Pigmentiphaga aceris: one gene and its partner. The protein of the gene in region 2 interacts with the protein of the main gene of each other region in a pairwise test. Links are inferred from orthologs where the notes say so. Each region holds a gene or a part of one and is shown on either strand. Other genes may lie near its edges.

Region 1 (11,314 bases), 830 kb from region 2 along the record:
GAGCCGTGGTCACCGGCAGATTCCATTGCCTGGACCTTGATGATGGCCTGGGACCTGGGTGGCAACTGGTCACAGGAATTGACCCGCCTGCGCTTGGCGCTGCGCGGCATGGACGGCGCAGACATGGATCAGTTGCTGCCGCCGCAGCCGCCCGATCCGACGATGGTTTCCGTGGACTACAAGCAGGCCTTGCGCGACTGGGGCATTGCGTTCGAACCACTGCAAGCCCAGGCCGACCAACTGCAAACGCTGGCGGCAATCCGTCCTAACGGACTGGAAGGTGTTGGATCGAACAACTGGGTGATTGGCGGCGAGCGCACGCAAAGCGGCAAGCCTTTGCTGGCGAATGATCCGCATCTGGGCCTGAGCACCCCGTCGATCTGGTATTTCGCCAGCATGTCTGCCCCCGGACTGGATGTGGTGGGTGCCACCTTGCCGGGCGTGCCGGCGGTGATTCTGGGCCGAAACAAGCGCATCGCCTGGGGCTTCACCAACACTGGCAGTGACGTGCAGGACTTGTTCATCGAAGCGCTCGACCCGTCCGACCCGGAACGTTATCGCACGCCCGATGGCTGGCGGCGTTTCGAGACGCGCAATGAAGTCATCCGCATCAAAGGCGAGCCTGCCGAGACGCTGCGCGTTCGCGTAAGCCGGCATGGCCCCGTGCTGTCGATGGGCGGAAGCGTATCGGCAACCGGCGTCCTGCCGCCTAACTACGCGATTGCCTTGCAATGGGTTGCGCTGCAACCCGGCAACCGCACGCCGCTGGCCGCGTTCGCGCTGAACCAGGCAAACAACCGTGCCGAGTTCGAAGCCGCCATGCGCGACATCAGCGCGCCGCATCAGAACGTGGTGTACGCCGATGTGGACGGCCTGATCGGCTTCGTCGCACCCGGCGCGGTGCCAATGCGTCACGATGACAACCCGATCCGTGGACGCTTCCCGGTACCGGGTTGGGACATGCGCTACGACTGGGAAGACCGCATTCCGTATGCCGACTTGCCACAGGAATGGTCACCCGCGCGGGGTTACCGGGCAACCGCCAACGAAAAGGTCGTGGCACCCGACTATCCGTTCTTCCTGACATCCGAATGGGCTCCCAGCTATCGCGCCGAGCGCATAGCGACGCTGATCGAATCCACGGCGCGTCATGACATCGCGTCGATGAACGCCATGCAGTTGGACGAGGTGTCGTACATGGCACGCGCAACCTTGCCACGCCTGCTGAGCGCTGCGCCTACCGGCGAACGCGAGATCCGCATCTTGACCCGCATGCGCGAGTGGAATGGCGACATGCGCGCCGATGCCGCCGAGCCGGCCATTTTTGCGCTGTGGTGGCGGGAGTTGAATCGTCAGGTCGTGGATATCAACGGGCTGGGCGGTTTCGGTGTGCCACGTGCCCGTTTTCTGCAGCTGGTGCTGGCGGACCAGGATGGCGCAAGCCACTGGTGCGGCAAGCCCGACGGCATCGAGCCGCCATGCGATCGATTGATTGCGGAGTCCCTGGTTGCGGCGCTGGATGCGGGCGAAGCGGTGCTGGGGACTGATCCGCTGTCGTGGAAGTATGGGGAAATGCACCGCACGCGGGCAGAACATCGCCCGCTGGGCCGCGTGGCTGCGCTGGATTGGCTGTTTACGACGCGTGAAACGGTAGGGGGCGATGCATTTACGGTCAATGCCATGTCTGCACCGTTGCGGCCGCTTCCTGCTCCTGGCACGCACGCGCAGGAAGTGATGCAGAACGTCATGCAAAACGTCACGCACGGACCGGGCCTGCGTGCCATCTACGACATGGCAGACCCGGAACGGTCACGGTTCATTCATGGCACCGGGCAAAGCGGCAATCGCTTTTCACCACACTATGCCGACTTCTCGCCGGTCTGGGCCCGGGGTGACACGATCCCCATGCATGTGGCACGTGATCGGGTGGAACCCGGGGCAGTCGGCGTGTTGAAAATGGTGCCGGCGCAGTAGGGGGGCGTCAGTCGCAGTGGAAGCACGGCGAAACCAACGCATCCTCTTACAGATCCAATCAGAACGTGTACTTCATCGACAGCATGAAGTTGCGCGGCGCGCCATACACCCCGCGGGTATCGGATACGGCCGCAAGATAACGCTTATCCAGGGCGTTATTCAGATGCGCCGCCAGGGACAGCTGCCTGTCAACCTGATACCGGGCCATCAGGTTGAGCACGGTGTAGCTGGGCTGCGTGTAGACCACCAGCGGATCGCCGGTTTTGCTTTCCCAGTGCAGGCTGCCACCCAAGGTCAGTTTGTTCCAGTCGCCAGGCAGGCGATACGTGGTGGACAGTTTGACGGTGTGCTTCGGAATACGCGTCATCAGGCGCAGGCCGTCCTTGTTCCGGGTAACGCCATAGGTATAACCAGCCCCCACTTGCCAGCCCCGGGCCAATTCGCCAGCCACTTCCGCTTCGACGCCTTCCGTGACGATGTCATTGATGGCGGTGTAGCTACGCGTGGTGGCGTCCCACTCGGGGAAAGTGTCTTGCTGGGTACGGAACACCGACAGACTGGAATTGATCAGCCCATCTTTGAAGCTGCCTTTGATGCCCACCTCGTAGCTGGTGCCTTCTTCCGGGTCGAGCGTGTTGCCGCGAATGTCGACCACGTGCGGGGGCTGAGGGTTGAAGATCTTGGTGTAGCTGGCGTAGACAGAATACGTGTCGTCAAGCGCATGGACCAAGCCCGCGTAGGGCACCAGAATGTTGCGTTCCCGCAGGTTCGTGGAACTGACATTGCCGGTGGAATAGCTGAGCGAATCTCTATCCTGCTTCCAGTTGATCACACGGCTCCCCAGCAGCAGGCTGGTGGCACTGCTCAGTTGCAGACGGGAATTCAAATAAGCGCTGTACTGGAATTCCTTGGCCTTCGTGTTGCCGGTGGAAGCCGCCGTCGGCTTGCTCAGCTCGTTGGCCCAGTTGAATGCGTTGTTCAGCGTCACCCGAGGGCCAGGATACGAAGGGCTGTCCTGTTCAAGGCTGGACACCGTCACGCCGGCAATCAGCTCGTGGTTTCGTCCTAGCAAGGTGAATGGGCCGGTGACATAGGCGTCCAGGCTGGTCTGCTCAACCTCGCTGGCCCAGTGGATGAGCTGCGCGCTGCCCACACCGGTTGCCTGATCCAGCAGATTGACCGGCGACGCCATGAAGCTGTCGTACTTATAACGGCCATGCGTCAATTCGGCCTTGGCGCTCCAGCCCGATCCGAACCTGTGTTCAACCGAGCCAAACACGCTGTTCAACTCGTGGTCGTAATACGCCCAGTCAGGCGACGCGCCGGCCGACAGTCCTGCACCCGTGGGCTGGCCGTTGGAGTAGATCTCGTAGAACGCGCGGATCGGTGCGTCGGTATTGCGGGTGGTATGGCTGAAGCCGGCGGTAAGCAAGGTGCGGTCGCCCAGGTCCATTTCACCGATGCCGTACAGCACGCCGTAGTCTTGCCGATAGTTGTCGATCCACGCGCCGTCTCGCCGGTAATCTGCAACCAGCCGGCCACGTACAGATGCATCGGCATTGAGCGGGCGTGAAATATCCACCCCGCTTCCGTAGCGTTGCCAGCTGCCTGCTTCAGCGGTGATGCTGGTCTGCGGCTCGGCCGTCGGACGTTTGCGGATCATGTTGATGGTGGCTGCGGGGCTGCCCAGGCCGCTCATGATGCCGGTCGCACCCTTGACGATTTCCACACGGTCGTACATCGCCGTGTTCTGCAGATAATTGCTCATCGACGAGGCAACCGGCACGCCGTCGATCTGGAAATTGGTGATGCTGGAGCCGCGCGCCCACATTTGCGGGCTGTCCGAGCCCACGCTGAACTGCTTCATGGTGATACCCACGGCGGCGTCCAGCACGTCGATCAGGCTGCCCAGCCGCTGATCTTCGATACGTTGGCGCGTCATCACCGTGACCGACTGCGGCGTTTCCTGCGGGGTGAGGTTAAGACGGGTGGAACTGCTGGTGGACCAGGTGGTGTAAGACCCGGTGCCTTCGGTGGTCGAGCCGGGGGCCTTGCCGGACACCGTGACTGCCTGCATGGTCGTCACGCCCTGATTGGCGGGCGCAGCGATGATGACGATGCCGCTGCCTTCGCGCACCGCAATCAGTCCGCTGCCACTCAGCACCCGGCTCAAGGCCTGGTCTTCAGTCAGCGTGCCGGAAACCGCCGGGGCCATTTTGCCTGCGACGAGGGCAGGCGAGAAACCGATGGGCGTGCCGGTGGCGGCAGACAATGCGCCAAGTGCGGCAGCCAGCGGTTGCGCATTCAGAGCAAGATTCACGCTTGCATTGGCTGCCGCGGCTTGGGCTTGGACGGTGGCAGGAACTGCCAGCGCCAGGGCAATCGCCAAGGCGAGCGGCGCGGGGCGGAAGTGCAGGGAGGTACGGGAGGTACGGGAAGTAAGGTGCATGAAGATGGGTTTCACAGTCGGGTAGCGAATGAAAATAAGACTCACTCCCCTTAAGACGCACCAGCCCGCCAAAACTACACCGCTTTTTGAGATTTTTTTGCACGCGTGTTTGCGTGGCGATGTACGCCCGGCTGAACCCGACCGGGTGAAGCGAAAAACGGAAGCATGAAAAACGCCGGCACAAAGGCCGGCGTCATGGTCTGGCTGTCGATATGTCTAGCTGTCGATCTGTCTGACTCTCGATTTTTCCAGCTAATCCATCTTTAGCAGATCAAGCCTCGCGCGGCTTCACCTTCGCAGATGCGGCCTTGGCCTTCACGCGCGCCATGTCGACATTGGCAGCAGTTGCCAGCGCCACACCCATGCGGCGGCGAACGAAGGATTCCGGCTTGCCGAACAGGCGGATGTCCGTGCCCGGTTCAGCCAGGGCGTCGGCCACACCTTCAAACACAATGCCGCGCGCTTCCACGCCACCGTAGATCACGCTGCTGGCACCCGGCTGACGCAAGCTCGTGTCCACCGGCAGGCCCAGCAGGGCGCGCGCGTGCAGCTCGAATTCGTTTTGCGATTGTGTTGCCAAGGTCACCAGACCCGTATCGTGCGGACGCGGGCTGACTTCCGAGAACCAGACCTGGTCGCCCGCCACAAACAGCTCAACGCCAAAGATACCCAGACCGCCCAGGTCGCTCGTGACCTTCTCGGCGATTTCGCGTGCACGCTCCAGCGCGCTGTTGGGCATGGGATGCGGCTGCCAGCTTTCCACGTAATCGCCGTCCACCTGCACGTGCCCGATCGGCTCGCAGAAGTGCGTGCGGATTTCGCCTTCGCTGTCGCGAGCGCGCACCGTCAACAAAGTGATTTCGTAATCAAATTTGACGAAGCCTTCCACGATCACGCGGCCGGCACCGGTACGGCCGCCTTCCTGGGCGTAGCGCCACGATTCTTCGATGTCTTCCGGGCCGTCCAGCTTCGACTGGCCCTTACCCGACGAAGACATGACCGGCTTCACGATGCACGGGTAGCCAATGCCACCGTCGATGGCGGCGCGCAGCTCTTCCAGGGTCGATGCGAATTGGTAGGGCGAGGTCGGCAGGCCCAGTGTTTCGGCGGCCAGACGGCGGATGCCTTCACGATTCATGGTGAGCTTGGCAGCGCGCGCGGTCGGCGTCACACGGGCGATACCGGCTTCTTCGATCTCGACCAACAGGTCGGTGGCGATTGCCTCGATCTCGGGGACGATGATGTGCGGGCGCTCTTGCTCGATCAGCGCGCGCAGGGCGTTGGCGTCCGTCATGGCAATGACGTGTGCGCGATGCGCCACTTGCTGGCCCGGTGCGTCGGCATAGCGATCGACGGCGATGACTTCAACGCCCAGGCGCTGCAGCGCGATGATCACTTCTTTCCCGAGTTCGCCGGAACCCAGCAACATGACGCGGGTAGCGGAAGGGGACAAGGGGGTGCCGAGCACGACAGGGGTGGGCAAAGCCATGGAAATTCCACAAATTAGCAGTGAGGGGCGCAGATTACCGCACCCGAATTCTGCTTGCCACCCGGGTTCAGCGTGATGCTTGCGAAATCGCATATTCATATGGCTTTTCAGCGTGGTTTTACGCCGATTTTCTGACCATTACCCGGGGCTTATCGGCAATATGACAGCCGTGGTTTCCCTCGCGTGCAAACCCGCTGGGGCATACCCGATCTGGACGCTCTTGGCTGTGCTCGGTAACGTGGGCTCGTCACCCCCGAGTTAGCAATGAACGATCTGCCGAATTCCCCTCTTGTCATCCTGCTGGCTGCGACCGCGCTGTGTAGCTTATTGATGTGGCGCTGGATGGCGCATTTGCGCCTGCGATTGGTAGAGGCCAACACCGAACGCGACATGTTCCTGCGTGCCGCCGAAGGCTCGCCGTCGCCCATGCTGATCACGGGTGCCGACCGTCGGGTGACATGGGCCAATTCTGCGTTCGAGGGCCTGTGCGGGTACCGCCTGCACGAGCTGCAAGGCCGGTCGCCGGGCGAGATGTTGCACGGTAAAGACACCGATCAGGACACGGTGGCACTGATTCGCCACCAGTTGGCACGCAATGAAGTGGCCGCGGCCGAGATCCTGAACTATGGCCGAAGCGGTCGTGCGTACTGGGTCAAGCTGCACATCACCCCCATTCTGAATGCCGAAGGCGAAGTAGTGCGTTATATCGCCGTGTTCAACGAGACGACCGAACGGCGTCGCCTGCTTGAACAACTGCATCACGGTCAGCAGGAACTGGAACGCAGGGTGGCCCAGCGCACCCGCGAACTGCTGGCTGCAAAGGAATCGGCCGATATCGCCAACAGTACAAAAAGCGAGTTCCTGGGCCGGATGAGCCAGCAATTGCGCACGCCCATGCATGCCGTGCTGGCCTATAACAATCTGGCGCTGGAGCGTGTCGAACGCGATCTGAAGCTTCGGCAGTACCTGGTCAACCTGCAGAACGCGGGCACAGGCTTGCTGCGCCTGCTGAATGAATTGTTCGATGTGTCGCAGCTGGAAGCAGGGCGCGTGAACCTGTCTTTGCGCGAAACGCGGCTGTACGACGTGGTGCAGTCCACGGTCGATGCCTGGCGAGAAGATGCGCCGCTGACGGCGGCGCGGATACGGCTGGACATGATCGGCCCGAGTCCGGCCGTGGTGGCCGACGCAGACAGATTGGCCCAGGTCGTGCGTAATCTGCTGTCGAACGCCTTGCGTTACAGCGGCGACGAATCACCCGTTTACATCATGATCGACGTCACCGACGACGACGGTGTGGATACCTACGCACGCCTGACGGTTCGTGACGCAGGCATTGGTATTCCGCCTGAGGAAATGGGGCGCTTGTTCAACGGGTTCTATCGATCCAGCCGCACGGTTACCGAAGAACTGGCAGCGGCAACAGGGAAACGCGGAAGCGGTGTAGGCATCGGGCTGGCTGCCTGCCGCCACATCGTGGATTTGCATAACGGGCACATCCGCGCATGGAACAATGAAGATCACGGCAGCACGTTTGAAGTCTTGCTGCCATTGGTCACCATGGCACTGGTCGTGTAAGCGATGCCAGATTGCTGGCGCTTCAGGGGCGCCCCCCCTGAATGCTTGCCGCCATGTTTTTCGTCCCAGAGTTTTTCAATACGGCAGGTCGACCAGCGCAGCGTATTAATCTCGCCCGCATGGCACCGTCTCACTCATTTGCTATCTCATAAAGTTGCCATCTCATAAGCAGATGGCATGAGTGCAGATATGTGTATGAATTCTGCGTACCTTCTGTTTTAGAGTTGACAGCTGTTCACGGCATTTCAGGTAAATGCCTGGTCGGCAAACAGTCGCTCTATTTCGGATAGGAATCAGTATGAAATCACCACGTCGTCGCGCCTTGGTTCAGGCAGTTGCGGCTACTTTCGCCATTGCTTCTGCTGGCAGCAGCGTTGCAGCAGGTACGTCCATCAAGCCATCGGAAATGTCTGGCAAACGAATTCTGATCGTGGTGTCCAGCCATGACAGAAAAGGCCAGGATATGGTTGCCGGCTTCTGGTTTCCAGAGCTTACCCACCCTGCAAAGGTGTTTTCAGAGGCAGGTTATGCATACGATATTGCCAGCCCGCAGGGTGGCATGCCGCCATTCGATGGCTTCGATCTGAAGGACGAAGGCAATAGCTGGTTTTGGATTCAGCCCGCGCTACGCAATAAACTGGCCAACAGTCTGCCGCTTTCCAAGGTCGATGCGTCCAAATATGCGGCTGTCATGCTGGTTGGCGGGCATGGCCCGATGTGGGATTTCGTGAAAAACAACGACCTGCACAATGTCGTACGCAGAATCTATGAAAATGGCGGGATCGTCAGCGCCGTGTGTCATGGGCCGGCCGGGTTGTTGGATCTGAAATTGACCAACGGCAGCGCTTTTATCGAAGGGAAAAAGCTGACTGCTTTCACCAATGAGGAAGAAGTTTCCCGTCAGTATGACAAACTTATTCCTTTCCAATTGGAAACGGCCTTGAAAGCGCAGAAAGCCGTGTTTGAAGAAGCCGACATTTTCAAGGCTCGTGTCGTGATCGATGACAGATTGATCACCGGCCAGAATCCTGCGTCAGCCAAGCCGTTTGGCGAGGCCGTGGTGGCAGCCTTGAAAGCCCGATCCTTGTAACGTAATAAACCCTATGCGCCTCGTCACACGGCAGCCTGTTCATGAGTGATGTATCGATCGCGGCACTGCGCGCCTTCCGGGCCTTGGCGCGGTGTGGCAGCTTCACCGCGACGGCCAAAGATCTGAATCTGGCCCAGTCAGCGGTCAGCAGATATATAGGCATGCTGGAGGCGCATCTGGGCCAGACGCTGGTTCTGCGCGGTCATAGAAAGGTGAAACTTACCCACGCGGGTGAGATGTACCTGGAGACCGTGGTGCGTGTGCTGGACGAACTTGATCATGCGGCGCTTTTGCTCGCCAATGAACCGCGGCGTCCTCAAGTCAAAATTCTGGCAATGCCTTCTTTTTCGGCCCGCTGGCTGGTGCCGCGACTGACACGCCTGAAAGCGGCCCGGATTGATGTGGACCTGGAACTGGCCACTTCCATATGGGATTCGGATTATCACCAAGACCGATTCGACATTGCCATCCATTACAGCGATGGCGCGTGGCCGGGCGCGACCTTGTTGATGCATGACGGCCTGGTCCCGGTGATGTCTCCCAGACTGTTGACAAGGCCGTCGCTGGAACACGTTGAAGCACTTGGCCAGTTCTGCTGGCTGCATGACGCCCTTCGCAATACGAAGTGGGACCAATGGCTGGCCGCCAGCAGGATTGACGGTCTTAAAAGCGAGCGCCGTGTTGTGCTTCAGGATGCAGACGCCACCCTGACCGCCGCTGTTGAAGGGGTTGGTATCGCCATGGGCCACACGGTGCTGATCGAGAACGACATCCGCGAAGGGCGCTTGATCGAGGCCTGGCCCAAGCGGGTGCCGCTTGCAGCCGGTTATCACTTGATTCAATCAAAGCGATGCGCTCGCAGCCCAGCTGCGCAGGCGGTTGCCAAATGGCTGCTGGAAGAAGCGGCAATATTCGGTCGGATGCAATCTGACAGATGAATGGCAAATCCTGCCTACACGCGAATCTTGCCTAGACAATACCCAGCTTCGCTGGCGCAACCCCTGCAAAAACCTGATCCACCTGACGGGCACTCAACCCGTACATCTGCGTGAACAGCCCTGCGAACACACGCCGGTATTCATTAAGCACCGGATAGTCCCGATTCTGGAACAGGGTTGAGGCATCCAGCTTCTGTTGCTCGCCCAGAATGCGGCCACCTTGGATAGAGCCGCCCAGCACCCAGTAGACCGTTCCATGCCCGTGATCGGTACCTCGGTTGCCGTTCTCGCGGAAGGTGCGCCCGAACTCGCTGATGACCACGACAACCGTGCGTGGCCAGGCGTCGCCCATTTCTTCACCGAAGCCGGCCAGACCGTCGCCCAGTTCCGTGAACCGATCTGCCAGATAACCCGTGGCCCCGCCTTGGCCAACGTGGGTATCCCAGCCCCCGATATCGACAAAACCCACGTCAAAACGGTCTTTCATCAGCCTTGCTATGCGCCGTGCTTCGAGCGCAAAACCCTTTGTCGATATCGCCCGACCGCTGGCAGCATCCAAGGCTTCGGCGGCAGCGCGTTGCGCGTCCACCTTGACCGCAAAGCCTTCTTCGACTTGGCGGCCCAGCGGCGTCTGTTTGTACATTGCGGCGATCACGTCCGACTGCCGGGCGTTCAAGCCGCCTTTGCCCAAGGTGTTGAATGCGATGTTCGGAACTTGCTCGATGCCGCGCAGCGTAAGGGGGACTTGCTCTGTGAAGGCCACCGGGCGGGCAGCCTGCGGGCCGGACAACACATGCACCAGGCGATTCAGGAAGCCCGACTGGTAATCACGATGCGCATCCAGTCCTTGCCCAATTTCGACCGTATCCTGCGTCTCGAAGTGACTACGGCTCAGGTCGTCGGTGCCAGCAAAAGGCACGAAGGCTAGCTGTCCCGACTGGTACATGGGCAGCATGGACTTGAGCAAAGCAGGGTGCAGACCCCAGTTCGCATCCAGCGCAAGGGCGCTGGCTGGGCCTGTACCTGGGCGGGCAATCGCCAGATTTGGGCGAGACTCGTAGTAGAAGTCGCTGCTGATCGGCACCAGCAGATTGGTGGCGTCGTAGGCCCCGCGCAGGAACACCACCAGCAGCTTGGCACCCGCCTGGGGCGCGGCGTACAGACGGCCGCCAAGGGTCATCAGCGGCGTGGCGGCGAGTGCGGCCAGCAAATCGCGTCGTTTCATGTCGGGCTCCTTATCGTTCCTCGATGCATCATCGCGCCATGAATTCCGGAGACGAGAGCAAAAAGGTATTCCATTCCTGTGCATTCTTGGCCTGGGCAAGCGCATCGCGGGTTGCCGGACTCAGGCTCGGAGCGATGTGCTGCGTGAACCACGGCCCGGACAAGATCGGTGCCGCAGGCGGGGCAGCACCGAACAGACCACGGTCACTTGTTCCAATCGCGCGCGCAATCTCGAAGCGCGTGGCCAATTGCCCGGAACCGTTCCAAGCGCTGGCCAACATAGGGTAACCATCTGGGGCTACATGCCCGTAACGAGCTTGGCCCAGACGACGAATCCAGCCCTGCATGGGAGCCGTGTCTTCCAAAGGTCTATCACCATAGGCCAGGCGCACCGCAGACACGACATAGTGCACGGGGTCTTTGAAACCCTGGCCCAGCGATGCGCTGAATTCCGGCGCATCGAACAGTACCTTCAAAGTCTTGGCGATATCGCCATCGGTATGCAGGAAAGCTTGCGCGACTCGATCAACCAAGGCGGGCGGCGGGTCATCGGACACAAAGAACGTCACCAG
Region 2 (11,332 bases):
GAGGACTTCAATGCGCTCAAGCGAATACGGTTCGATCTGCGAGGCCCCGCCCAGGCTGCCCGCATACGGCAGGTAGCTGCCATCCAGATATTGCGGCGACGGGGAAAAACCGCGCGAGGTGGTCTCGTCGGCCAGCATGTAGCTCTCGGTATAGCCGCGATTGCTGACGCCCGGTGTGTAGCGCAAGGCCTGGCTGAGACTGATTGCCCCGCGTGCGGCGACTTCGTCAGCAGTCACCACGTTGATGGTCTGCGGAATTTCCACAATCGGCGTGTCGGTCTTGCTGCCGCTGGCCGTGCGTTGCGCAACAAAACCTTCGACTCGCCCGCGTGCATCTTCGACGACATCGCCCGCTACCTGCACCGTGGGCAAACGCGAGATATCGGGGGCTGCCGCATTCTCCAGCCGGTATTCGTTGCCCCCACGCGGTACCGCACGCAGGCCGGTGCCGGCCAGCAGGCGGTTGAAGCCCTCCCCGACCGAGAATTCGCCACGCAGGCCCGGGCTGTTCAGGCCCTGCGCATCAGCGGGCTGGAACGGCAGCAATACACCTGCCGTCAGCGCAAAGCGGTTCAGCGTGGCATCGAGCGGGCCGGCAGGAATGTCGTAGCGCTTGTTGGCGCTGGCCGTGCTGGCCTGTGCGTGGGCGCTGTCGGGTACGGCAGTCGCAGCCAGTGTGGCAGCGGTCAGCACCAGCACGGACAGGCGGCGCAGCGTAAGAGAAGGACGTGGCACGGCAGGAGAAATACGAGAGTTCATGATCGTCCGCAAGGAGACAGTGGTTGTTCTGTCTCCTTAACCGAGCGAGTTCAAAAAACCTGCAGTCCTTGTGCGAAAAAATTTCGGAAAGATGCGAAGACGATGTGGTGGCGAAGCACGGTGCGATGACGCTGGCGGGACGATAGGCCCCGAACCGATGCGGACAGACACGTAGGCAGGCCATTGCGATCAGGCCTATGCCAACGCACTCAGACAACAGTCCTGGCGCGTACCGTGACCCACCAGCGCGTCTGCATATCGATGCGCAAGTCCAGCGTGCGCGCCACCGCGGCCAATGCCCGGTCGGTATCGGCCAGCGGGAAGGCACCCGAAATGCGCCGACCTGCTACCGCTTCCTCGCAGCGCAACACCCCTGCCCGATGCCGGCCAAGTTCATCCAGAAAGTCATCCAGCCGCATATCGCGGGCAACGATTGCGCCGTCGATCCAGGCAATCGCATCGGCATCAGCCGCCGTCATCGCGCCTGTGTGAAGCGCGTCGAAACGCAGTTGCCGACCGGCATCGACGCGCACGGGCTGTGCGCCCTGACTTAGAAGGACTTCGACCGCACCGTCGAAAACCGCCACCACGGTATCCCCACGATACTGGCGCACCAGAAAACGCGTACCCAGCGCACGGATAAGGCCGTCGCGGGTACGCACCCGGAACGGCCGTGCAGGTACTTGCCGGTCTGGTGCGGTGGTGATCAGGATTTCGCCTCGGCGCAGGATCAACAGACGTTGATGCTCGTCGTAGCGCGCGTCGATGGCGGTGTCAGTATTCAACTGGATGCGTGTGCCATCGGCCAGCAAACTGTCGCGCCGCTCGCCCACACCCGAACGCCAATCGGCGGCCAGCGCGTGCCAGGCAGCGTCGGGTTGCACGGCCCACCAACTGGCGCCCGCGCCCAGCATCATGGCGATCACGCCCAGCGCACCGCGTCGATTCATCATGTCACGGCGACGTCGCCGCAAGGCACTGCCGTCATCAAGCGTGGCGTGGGCCAGCACGCCGGGCAAGGCTTGCACGCTGCCACCCAATGCCTGCAGGCGTGACCAAGCCAGTGCATGTTCGGGGCTGGCCTCACGCCAGCGGCGGCAGGCCTCGTGCTGTTCTGCGGTGGCTACACCAGATTGCAGATCGACCATCCAGTCGATGGCTGCCCGCACCACATCAGGCCGGGGATTCATGTCTCGTCGGCGTATTGCGCCGCATAGCAGGCGGCGTAGGCCCGGGTCATGTATTGCTGTACTGAGCTGACAGACACGCCAAGCTCGGTTGCGATGTCGCGATACCCCATGCCATCAAGTTGACTGAGCAAAAAGGCCCGCCGCACTTTGTCGGGCAGGCCATCGAGCATGCGATCGACCGCCAGCAGCGCTTCCAGCACCAGAGAACGTGCTTCGGGCGAGGGGGACTGCGGTTCAGGGATCAGTGCCAAGGCATCGAGAAACGCCTGTTCCAGCGCACGTCGACGGAAATGGTCGACGACGATGCTGCGCGCGATTGTCGACAGCAAGGCGCGGGCTTCCTCGACGTACAGACTATTTCGACTGCGCAGCACCTTCACAAAGGTGTCCTGCGCCAGATCGGCTGCCTGATCGCGGCATCCGACGCGGCGTTGCAACCAGCCCAGCAGCCAGCGATGGTGGCCAGTGTAAAGCTGGCCGATGGCGTCCACGCTCAGGCCGGATGTAGAAAAAGACATGGGCAGTCGCCACGATGTAAATGAGAAAACGTCTCAATTATATCGATGGCGACTGCCCATGGAAGGATTCTCTTGGCAGTTCTGCGTCAGACCATCTCGGCGCAGCGCCGACCGGCAGGTGTGCACGCTACGGTCAATGCAGATGACGTCCGGCGTATTGGCTGAATCCGGGAGGGTCAGCTTTGTGCCGGTCCCTCAGTCTGCGGCCGCAACCTTCGCGACCGGTGCCAGGTTTTCTGCAAAACGCTTGCGAATCGACGCTTCAATACCCGCAGCGTCCAGCCCGACACCCGCCATCAAGGCAGCCACATCACCGTGGTCGATGAACTGATCCGGCAGACCCAGGTTCAGCATCGGAATAGTGATACCGGCTTCGTTCAAGGCTTCGGATACTGCACTGCCCGCGCCACCCATGACGGCACCGTCTTCGATGGTGACCAATGCGTCGTGGCGTGAAGCCAGATCGAGGATCAGCGCGCGGTCGATAGGTTTGACAAAACGCATGTCGGCAACCGTGGCACCCAATGCCTGCGCGGCAACCAGGGCCGGGTGCAGCAAGGTGCCAAAGGCCAGGATCGCAATGCCCTTGCCTTCGCGACGCACCACGCCACGACCGATTGCCACGCCTTCCAGACCACTGGCTTCCGCCGCGCCGACACCCGCACCGCGCGGGTAGCGCACAGATGCCGGGCCGACGTGCTGGTAGCAAGCCGACAGCAACAGACGGCATTCCTTTTCGTCCGACGGCGTAGCAATCACCATATTGGGGATGCAACGCAGGAACGAGATGTCGTAGTTGCCGGCGTGGGTGGCACCGTCGGCACCGACCAGTCCTGCGCGATCCAGCGCGAAGGTGACATCCAGGTCTTGCAAGGCCACGTCGTGAATCAGTTGGTCGTAGGCGCGTTGCAGGAAGGTTGAATAAATGGCGACCACCGGCTTCTGGCCTTCGCAGGCGATGCCGGCTGCAAAGGTCACCGCGTGTTGTTCTGCAATGCCCACGTCGAAATAACGGTCTGGGAAACGGCGTTCGAATTCGACCATGCCGCTGCCTTCGCGCATGGCGGGCGTGATGCCAACCAGCTTCGGGTCGGCTTCGGCCATGTCGCAGAGCCAGTCGCCGAACACCTGGGTGAAGGTTTTGCGGCTGGCTTTGCCGCCGGTGGCGATGCCCACTGCCGGGTCGAACTTGCCAGGGCCGTGATACAGCACTGGATCGGCTTCGGCCAGCTTGTAGCCCTGGCCTTTCTTGGTCACCACATGCAGGAAACGCGGGCCGCTCTGGCCGCGCAGGTTCTGCAGCGTGGGGATCAGTGAATCCAGGTCGTGACCGTCGATGGGACCGACATAGTTGAAGCCCAGCTCTTCGAACAGCGTGGCGGGCGTGACCATGCCCTTGGCGTGTTCTTCGAAGCGACGTGCCAGTTCCAGCACGGGCGGCACCTTCGACAGCACGGCCTTGCCCACATTGCGCGCAGCCGAATAGAAGCTGCCCGACAGCAGGCGCGCCAGGTAGCGATTCAGCGCGCCGACCGGAGGCGAGATCGACATGTCGTTGTCGTTCAGGATCACCAGCAGGTCGATGTCAGGCGTGACGCCTGCATTGTTCATGGCTTCGAACACCATGCCGGCCGTCATGGCACCGTCGCCGATCACGGCGATGTGCTTGCGCGGCGTGCCGGCGTTGCGCGACGCCACGGCCATGCCCAATGCAGCGGAGATCGAGGTCGATGAGTGTGCCGTGCCGAAGGCGTCGTACACAGATTCACGGCGACGCGGGAAGCCGGAAATGCCGCCTTCCTGGCGCAGCGTGCCCATCTGGTTCTTGCGGCCGGTCAGGATCTTGTGCGGATAGGTCTGGTGGCCCACGTCCCACACGATCCGGTCATGCGGCGTGTTGAAGACGTGGTGCAGCGCGATCGTGAGTTCGACCGTGCCCAGGTTGGACGACAGATGGCCACCGGTGCGCGACACCGATTCGAGCACAAAGGCCCGCAACTCGTCGGACAGCACCTGAAGCTCGCGACGGTCCAGGCCCTTGAGATCGGCCGGCGATTGGATGGAGTCGAGCAGCGTAGAGGTCATCGTTTTTGATTCGTGTCGGTGCACCGTCGACCGCCTCAGCGGTCGCGCAGCACGATAAAGTCGGCCAGGGCGGCCAGGCGCTCGGCGCGCGAGCCCAAGGGTGCCAGCGCAGCATGCGCCTGTTCACGCAGCGATTCCGCCAGCGCACGGGCGGCATCGAGTCCCAGCAAGGACACATAGGTAGGTTTGTCGGCCGCCGCATCCTTGCCGGCGGTCTTGCCCAGTTGCGCGGCATCGCCGGTCACATCCAGGATGTCATCGACCACCTGGAACGCCAGACCCACGGCCTGTGCATAGGTGTCGATGGCGCGGCGCTGTTCCGGCGCAGCACCCACGACGATGCCACCCAGGGCAGCACTGGCACGCAGCAATGCGCCGGTTTTCAGCCGGTGCATGCCTTCGAGTTCTTCACGCGTCAGCTGCCGACCCACACTTGCCAGGTCGATGGCCTGCCCACCCGCCATGCCCGCACTGCCGGCAGCCACCGTCAACACCTGCAAGGCCTGCACGGTCAATGCCGGGGCGACTGGCAAACGTGCCAGCACATCGAATGCCTGGGCCTGCAAGGCGTCACCGACCAGCAAGGCGCAGGCTTCGTCGTACTGCACATGCACGGTCGGCCGGCCACGGCGCAGCACGTCGTCGTCCATGCAGGGCATGTCGTCGTGCACCAGGGAATAGACGTGGATCAATTCCACAGCCACGGCGGCGGCATCCAGCGCCGCGCTGTGATCAGCCCCATTCTGGCAGGCTTCGCCCGCCGCGTAGACCAGCAAGGGACGCACCCGTTTGCCGCCGCCCAGCACCGCATAACGCATGGCTTCGTGCAGGCGTTCGGGGGCCACGTCGGCATCGGGCAGGTAATCGTCAAGCGCGCGTTCCGCGCGCGCCGCACAGGCCTTCATCCACAGATCGAGATCGTTCATCGTACCGTTCATGCTGCGTGCGCCACCCGGATCATGCTTCGTCCGCGCCCAGCGGGCGCAGCAGGTCGGCTTCCAGCACCTTGACTTGACCTTCCACATCGGCCAGACGTTCCTGGCAGATACGCACCAGCGCGACGCCACGGCGGTACGCGGCCAGCGAAGTTTCCAAGGGCAGACTGCCATCTTCCATGGTGCCGACCAGCGACTCCAGTTCGGCCAATGCCGCTTCGAAAGCAAGCGGAGCCTCGGCTCCCGCGGCTTTACTGCCACGCGTGCGCTTGGGCTGCTCGGGCAGCCGCGGCGATTCGGGCAGTTCGGTCAACAGGGGTTCGGTCAAAAGAGTCTCCGGAAAAACAGGGGGCGGCCAAGCCTGACGGTAACCGCTGATTGTAAGGGAAATGCTTCAGGACGCCCCACTTGCGACACGATCGGGCACAAAAGCTTCCGCTTGTCCGCGCTGGCAAAGCTCAACGTTCATGCGGGACACCCCGTTCAGGCGCAGGTACAATAACTCTTTGATCGGACAGATCATTTTCTCTGCGCCCCCGCTTTTCATCGACAGTCCAGGCCGGACGCCCGTTCCGGCTCGCCTTAAGTCGCGTAAAAGGCGGTACTTCGACAGCTGGGGGCCCATCCATTTCCGCGGAGGGAAGTCATGGCCGATATCGGTCGCGTGGCACACGTGACGGAGAGCCGAGCGCAGCTCCCCGTCAGTGCCTATTTCGATGAAGCGCGTTTTGCGCGCGAGATGCAATCCATCTTTGCCCGGTCCCCACGTTATGTCGGGCACGAAAAGATGCTTCCCGAGGTCGGTGATTACCGAAGCTTGCGCCAGGAAGACGGCGGACGCGTGCTCGTCCGAAACCAACAAGGCATTGAACTCTTGTCCAACGTATGCCGCCACCGACAGGCGGTCATGCTGGGCGACGTGCGTCCGGACGCATCGGGCGAAATCCGCTCGTCCGGCAATCTTGGACCAGGCGGCAATATTGTCTGCCCGCTGCATCGCTGGACCTACAACGGTCAGGGCGAACTGATCGGCGCGCCGCATTTTGCCGAAACACCGTGCAGCAACCTGCAGAAGTTCCCGCTGCAGAACTGGCATGGTTCGCTGTTCGAAGGGCCGCGCAATGTGGCGGCCGACTTGAAGGGCTTGCCCGACCGGCCGGAGTTCGATTTTTCGGACTACGTGCTGGACAGCGTGAAGGTACACACCTGCAATTACAACTGGAAGACGTTCATCGAGGTCTACCTTGAGGACTATCACGTCGGCCCCTTCCACCCCGGCCTGGGTAACTTCGTTACCTGCGACGACCTGGAGTGGGAATTCGGCGACTGGTTCAGTCTGCAGAAAGTGGGCGTGAGCGACGCGCTGGCCGACCCGGGTTCACGGATCTATCAGAAGTGGCACGACAAGGTGCTTGAATTCCGTCGCGGCAAGCCGCCGGAGTTCGGTGCGGTGTGGGTGACGTATTACCCCACTCACATGATTGAGTTGTATCCGCACACGCTGGTACTGTCGACGCTGTATCCGAAGAGTCCGCAGGAAACCGTGAATATCGTCGAGTTTTATTACCCCGAGGAAATCGTGCATTTCGAGCGCGAATTCGTTGAGGCGCAGCAGGCGGCCTATATGGAGACTGCGGTAGAGGACGATGAGATCGGTGAACGCATGGATGCCGGTCGCCGCCTGCTGATGCAGCGCGGCGTGAATGAAACTGGCCCGTACCAGTCGCCAATGGAAGATGGCATGCAGCACTTCCACGAGTGGTATCGCAGGCAAATGGACGAACCGGAAGCACGCGGTTAAGCGCTTTTCCGGTCTGTATGTCGGCCCGCCCGCGCGGCCGACATACTCCACCTTTCACGTATTTCTCTTTTCCCGAAAGAAACGCTTCAGTTATGAAGCTCCTGGCCGATAGCAGATGGAGACTGTATCCATTTATGTCCGCAGGCGGGCGTTGCCCCCCCGGACAATTGCTATCTCTAGGGACTTCATGAGCGCCGTCACTCCTTCGGGGACACCTCCCCTTTCTTACGTTTCCGACGCACGCGCTTCAGGGTCCGGTCGTCGCATGCAGTTGTCCCTGCGGGGAAAGCTGCTGTTGCTGGTCTGTACAGCGTTGTTGTTGCTGATCGGCCTTGAAGTCTGGAGCCTGACCTCCGAGCGCAAGCTGTTGTTGCAGGACAAGCGCACGGAAGTGCTGTCGATTGCCCAGGCGGCCCACAGCGTGATCGGCCAGTTCCACGAGTCTGCGCGCGCCGGCAAGATCACTGAAGCACAGGCACAGGAACTTGCCACCCAGGCCATCAATGGCTTGCGTTACAGCGGTGCCGACGGTCGCGCCAACTACGCCTTCGTGCTGGACAGCAATGCGGTCTACCGCGCGCACGGTGCCAATCCGAAGCTGCTGTCAGGCATCAACCCCGATACGTTCATGGTCGGCAAGGAAACCTTGCGGGCATTCACCAAACGCCACTTCGACCTGTCGCGCCAGAGCAATGGCGTGCACTTCGAAGTCGTGCCGATTCCCCGTCCGGGCGCACAAGTGCCTGAACCCAAGCTGGGCGTCTATCTGGAATACGCGCCGTGGGGCTGGATGATCGGCACGGGCGCGTACATGGACGACATCGATGCTGCGGTGGAAAGCAGCATGAAAAAAGGCGTGGTGTTCACCCTTGTTTTGATCGTGTTGCTGCTGGCGGCCGGCTGGGCAGTGGTTCGCAGCATTACCCGCCAGGTTGGCGACGACCCGCGCGCCGTCATTGCAGTGATGACCCGTGCCGCCAACGGCGACTTGACGCAGACCTTCCCGAATGCGCCGCCAGGCAGCATTCTGGCAAGCTTCGGTGCGACTTCGGCTGCCACCCGTGCCGTGCTGACCCGCGTGCGCGATGAAGCCGCCGCCATGAAACGCGACGCGCAGCGAATTGCCGATTCAGTTCGCCAGGTATCCACCGCCGCTGCCGCACAAAGCGAGGCAACGTCCTCGGTTGCCGCTGCCGTTGAACAACTGACGGTATCGGTCGGCCATATCTCGGAGGCTGCACTGGAAACCCAGCGCAACTCGGAAAACGTGACCGAGAAGTGCCGCGCCGGCCAACAGGAAGTCGAGACGTCCACCACTGGGATGGGACGCATTGCCACGGCGGTCGGCGAGGCCTCGGACAAGATCAGCGGCCTGGCTGCGCGCGCCGAACAGATCAGCGCGATTGCCGCGTCGATCAAGGAAATCGCTGCGCAAACCAATCTGCTGGCGCTCAATGCCGCGATCGAAGCTGCACGCGCGGGTGAACATGGGCGCGGTTTCAGCGTGGTGGCCGATGAAGTCCGCAAGCTGGCTGAACGCACGGCGTCCGCCACGATCGAGATCGAGCAGACGGTGGGTGCCGTGCAACGCGACACCATGGCGTCGACCAGCACCATGGCGCACATCCTGCCCATGGTGTCCGAAGGCAAGACCGCGACTGAACACGTGGCCCGTGCGCTGGGCGAGATCGGCACCAGCGCCGATGTATCGCTGGAACGCGTGCGTGAAGTGGCAAATGCCACGCGCGAGCAGTCATCTGCCAGCACCTCGATTGCTCAGCAGGTAGAGAGCATTGCCCAGATGGTTGAGCAGACCACGGCGGCGATGGGTGAAACGGCCCGCTCTGCAGAGGAAGTGAGCGCCATGGCCGATCGTCTGGATGCGCTGGTGGCGAGCTTCAAGGTGTAGGCATCGCAGGGCAGGATGGATGACAGCGGCCTGCGAATTCACCACTGTCATCCAACTGTCACAACACAAGAAAAATCACGTAAAAATTTGTACACAGATGGCTACAGTTTCGTCTGGTACGACCGTAATAGCAGGCACACTAATTGCTGACGCACGCCTGAAAACGCCTTTAGCGTAGCCAGGATGCTACTGATAAAGGCCCATCCCGCATGAGTTCCGCCCCCATCTTCGCCAGCGACGCCGGTTCTGGCGTCAAGCTTCGTAGTCCCGCTCGTTCCGCTGCCCGCAACGGCTATTCACTGCGCGCCAAGCTGCTGTCGCTGGTGGTCTTTGCGGTTGCGGTGTTGGTCGCCTTGCAGGTCTGGGCGCTGTATACGCAGCGCGATATCCTGCTCGACAACAAGCGCACCGAAATCCTGTCGATCGCACAGGCATCGCTAAACCTGATCTCCAAATATCATGAGGCGGCGCGCAGCGGAAAGATGTCGGAGGCAGAAGCACAGCGACTGGCCGCCGAGGCCGTTGCGAACCTGCGTTACGGCGGCGCAGATGGCAAGGAGGGCTACACCTTCATCTTCGGCAAAGATGCCCGCTACCAGTCGCACGGCGTCAATCCGAAAGCGGGGGAACTGGACCCGAAAGCCTCCAAGATCGGCGCGGAATCGCTGTATGACTTCACCATGCGCAACTTTGCGCTGGCTCGCAAGAACGGCGGCGTGCACTTTCAGGAACTGAATTTCCCGCGCCCGGGTGGACAGGTTCCGGTGCCGAAAATCAATGTCTACGTGGAATATGCGCCGTGGGAATGGCTGATCGGCACAGGCATGTACATCGACGACATCGAAAAAAACGTACAAGAACGCGCCATGCTCACCCTGGGCATTGGCGTGGTGCTGATCGGTTTGCTGCTGGGTATTGGCTGGTTGATCGTGCGCAACGTCACGCGCCAGATCGGCGATGACCCGCGCAATGTAATCAGCGCGCTGGAACGCGCAGCGGCGGGCGACTTGACGCAGACCTTCCCCAACGCGCCGGCCGGCAGCATTCTGGCTGGCTTCGGTGCCACCTCGGCAGCCACCCGCAGCGTGCTCAGCCAGGTTCGCGAAGAAGCGTCGGCCATGAAACGCGACGCCAATCGGATTGCAGAATCGGTGGCGCAGGTGTCCACGGCAGCCAGCGCACAAAGCGAAGCGACGTCATCAGTAGCGGCCGCGGTTGAACAGCTGACGGTGTCGGTCGGCCACATCTCGGAAGCCGCGCTGGAAACCCAGCGTAATTCCGAAAACGTGACCGAGAAATGTCGCGCCAGCCAACATGAAGTCGAGACGTCCACGGCTGGTATGAAACGCATTGCCACTGCCGTGGGACAAGCCTCGGACAAGATCGGTGGCCTCGCCTCGCGGGCTGAACAGATCAGCGCGATTGCCGCATCGATCAAGGAAATCGCCTCGCAGACCAATCTGCTGGCACTGAACGCCGCGATCGAAGCAGCGCGTGCAGGTGAACATGGCCGTGGGTTCAGCGTGGTGGCTGACGAGGTGCGCAAGCTTGCGGAACGCACGGCGTCAGCCACGGTGGAAATCGAAGAAACGGTGGGTGCCGTGCAACGCGAAACCCGCGAATCGACAGCCACGATGGCGCACATTCTGCCGATGATGTCCGAAGGCGCGTCAGCAACCGAACAGGTGGCGCGCGCCTTGAACGAGATCGGCACCAGTGCAGACGTATCTCTGGAACGGGTACGCGAAGTGGCTCACGCCACCCGCGAACAGTCGTCGGCCAGCACCTCGATTGCGCAGCAGGTGGAGAGCATTGCGCAGATGGTCGAACAGACCACCGCCGCCATGGGTGAAACCGCCCGGTCTGCCGATGAAGTCAGCGCCATGGCCGGTCGCCTGGATGAGCTGGTAGCGCGCTTCAAGGTGTAAGACGCTCGCAAATAGCGAACGGTATTAGGGGAAACGTTGCTACAGATTCCTACAGAGAGTGTCGTTGTCACGGATAGAACGATTATCTACGACCGCCTCATCACGGATGAACCGACATGTGATGAGGCGACTACCACTCGATGAGGCATCATGAGCGCAGTCATTCAATCTGGGGTTAGCTCAGGCACCCCATCCGCACGCGGCTCG

Evidence for each region.
Region 1: the proteins of FXN63_RS16880 (region 2) and purT interact in binary tests that used the Escherichia coli proteins (3 or more experiments, as listed by UniProt). The link is inferred for Pigmentiphaga aceris from one-to-one orthologs.

Annotation. Positions count from the first base shown.
Region 1 is NZ_CP043046.1:3,054,151-3,065,464, forward strand. Bases 3,804-6,632 are described here. They hold purT (formate-dependent phosphoribosylglycinamide formyltransferase), read right to left. Parts: upstream 5,913-6,632; coding sequence 4,695-5,912; downstream 3,804-4,694. Other genes in these bases: FXN63_RS13300 (TonB-dependent siderophore receptor), read right to left, coding at 3,804-4,423; FXN63_RS13310 (PAS domain-containing sensor histidine kinase), read left to right, coding at 6,177-6,632. Outside these bases: FXN63_RS13295 (penicillin acylase family protein), read left to right, coding at 1-1,974; more of FXN63_RS13300, read right to left, coding at 2,033-3,803; more of FXN63_RS13310, read left to right, coding at 6,633-7,490; FXN63_RS13315 (type 1 glutamine amidotransferase domain-containing protein), read left to right, coding at 7,789-8,580; FXN63_RS13320 (LysR substrate-binding domain-containing protein), read left to right, coding at 8,835-9,518; FXN63_RS13325 (DUF1501 domain-containing protein), read right to left, coding at 9,550-10,743; FXN63_RS13330 (DUF1800 domain-containing protein), read right to left, coding at 10,772-11,314. UniProt on the Escherichia coli protein: Involved in the de novo purine biosynthesis. Catalyzes the transfer of formate to 5-phospho-ribosyl-glycinamide (GAR), producing 5-phospho-ribosyl-N-formylglycinamide (FGAR). Formate is provided by PurU via hydrolysis of 10-formyl-tetrahydrofolate.
Region 2 is NZ_CP043046.1:3,884,114-3,895,445, forward strand. The notes cover bases 3,534-6,380. They hold FXN63_RS16880 (polyprenyl synthetase family protein), read right to left. Parts: upstream 5,479-6,380; coding sequence 4,588-5,478; downstream 3,534-4,587. Other genes in these bases: dxs (1-deoxy-D-xylulose-5-phosphate synthase), read right to left, coding at 3,534-4,552; FXN63_RS16885 (exodeoxyribonuclease VII small subunit), read right to left, coding at 5,510-5,773; FXN63_RS16890 (aromatic ring-hydroxylating oxygenase subunit alpha), read left to right, coding at 6,134-6,380. In the rest of the region: FXN63_RS16860 (TonB-dependent siderophore receptor), read right to left, coding at 1-759; FXN63_RS16865 (FecR domain-containing protein), read right to left, coding at 969-1,949; FXN63_RS16870 (sigma-70 family RNA polymerase sigma factor), read right to left, coding at 1,946-2,467; more of dxs, read right to left, coding at 2,663-3,533; more of FXN63_RS16890, read left to right, coding at 6,381-7,288; FXN63_RS16895 (methyl-accepting chemotaxis protein), read left to right, coding at 7,554-9,197; FXN63_RS16900 (methyl-accepting chemotaxis protein), read left to right, coding at 9,407-11,125.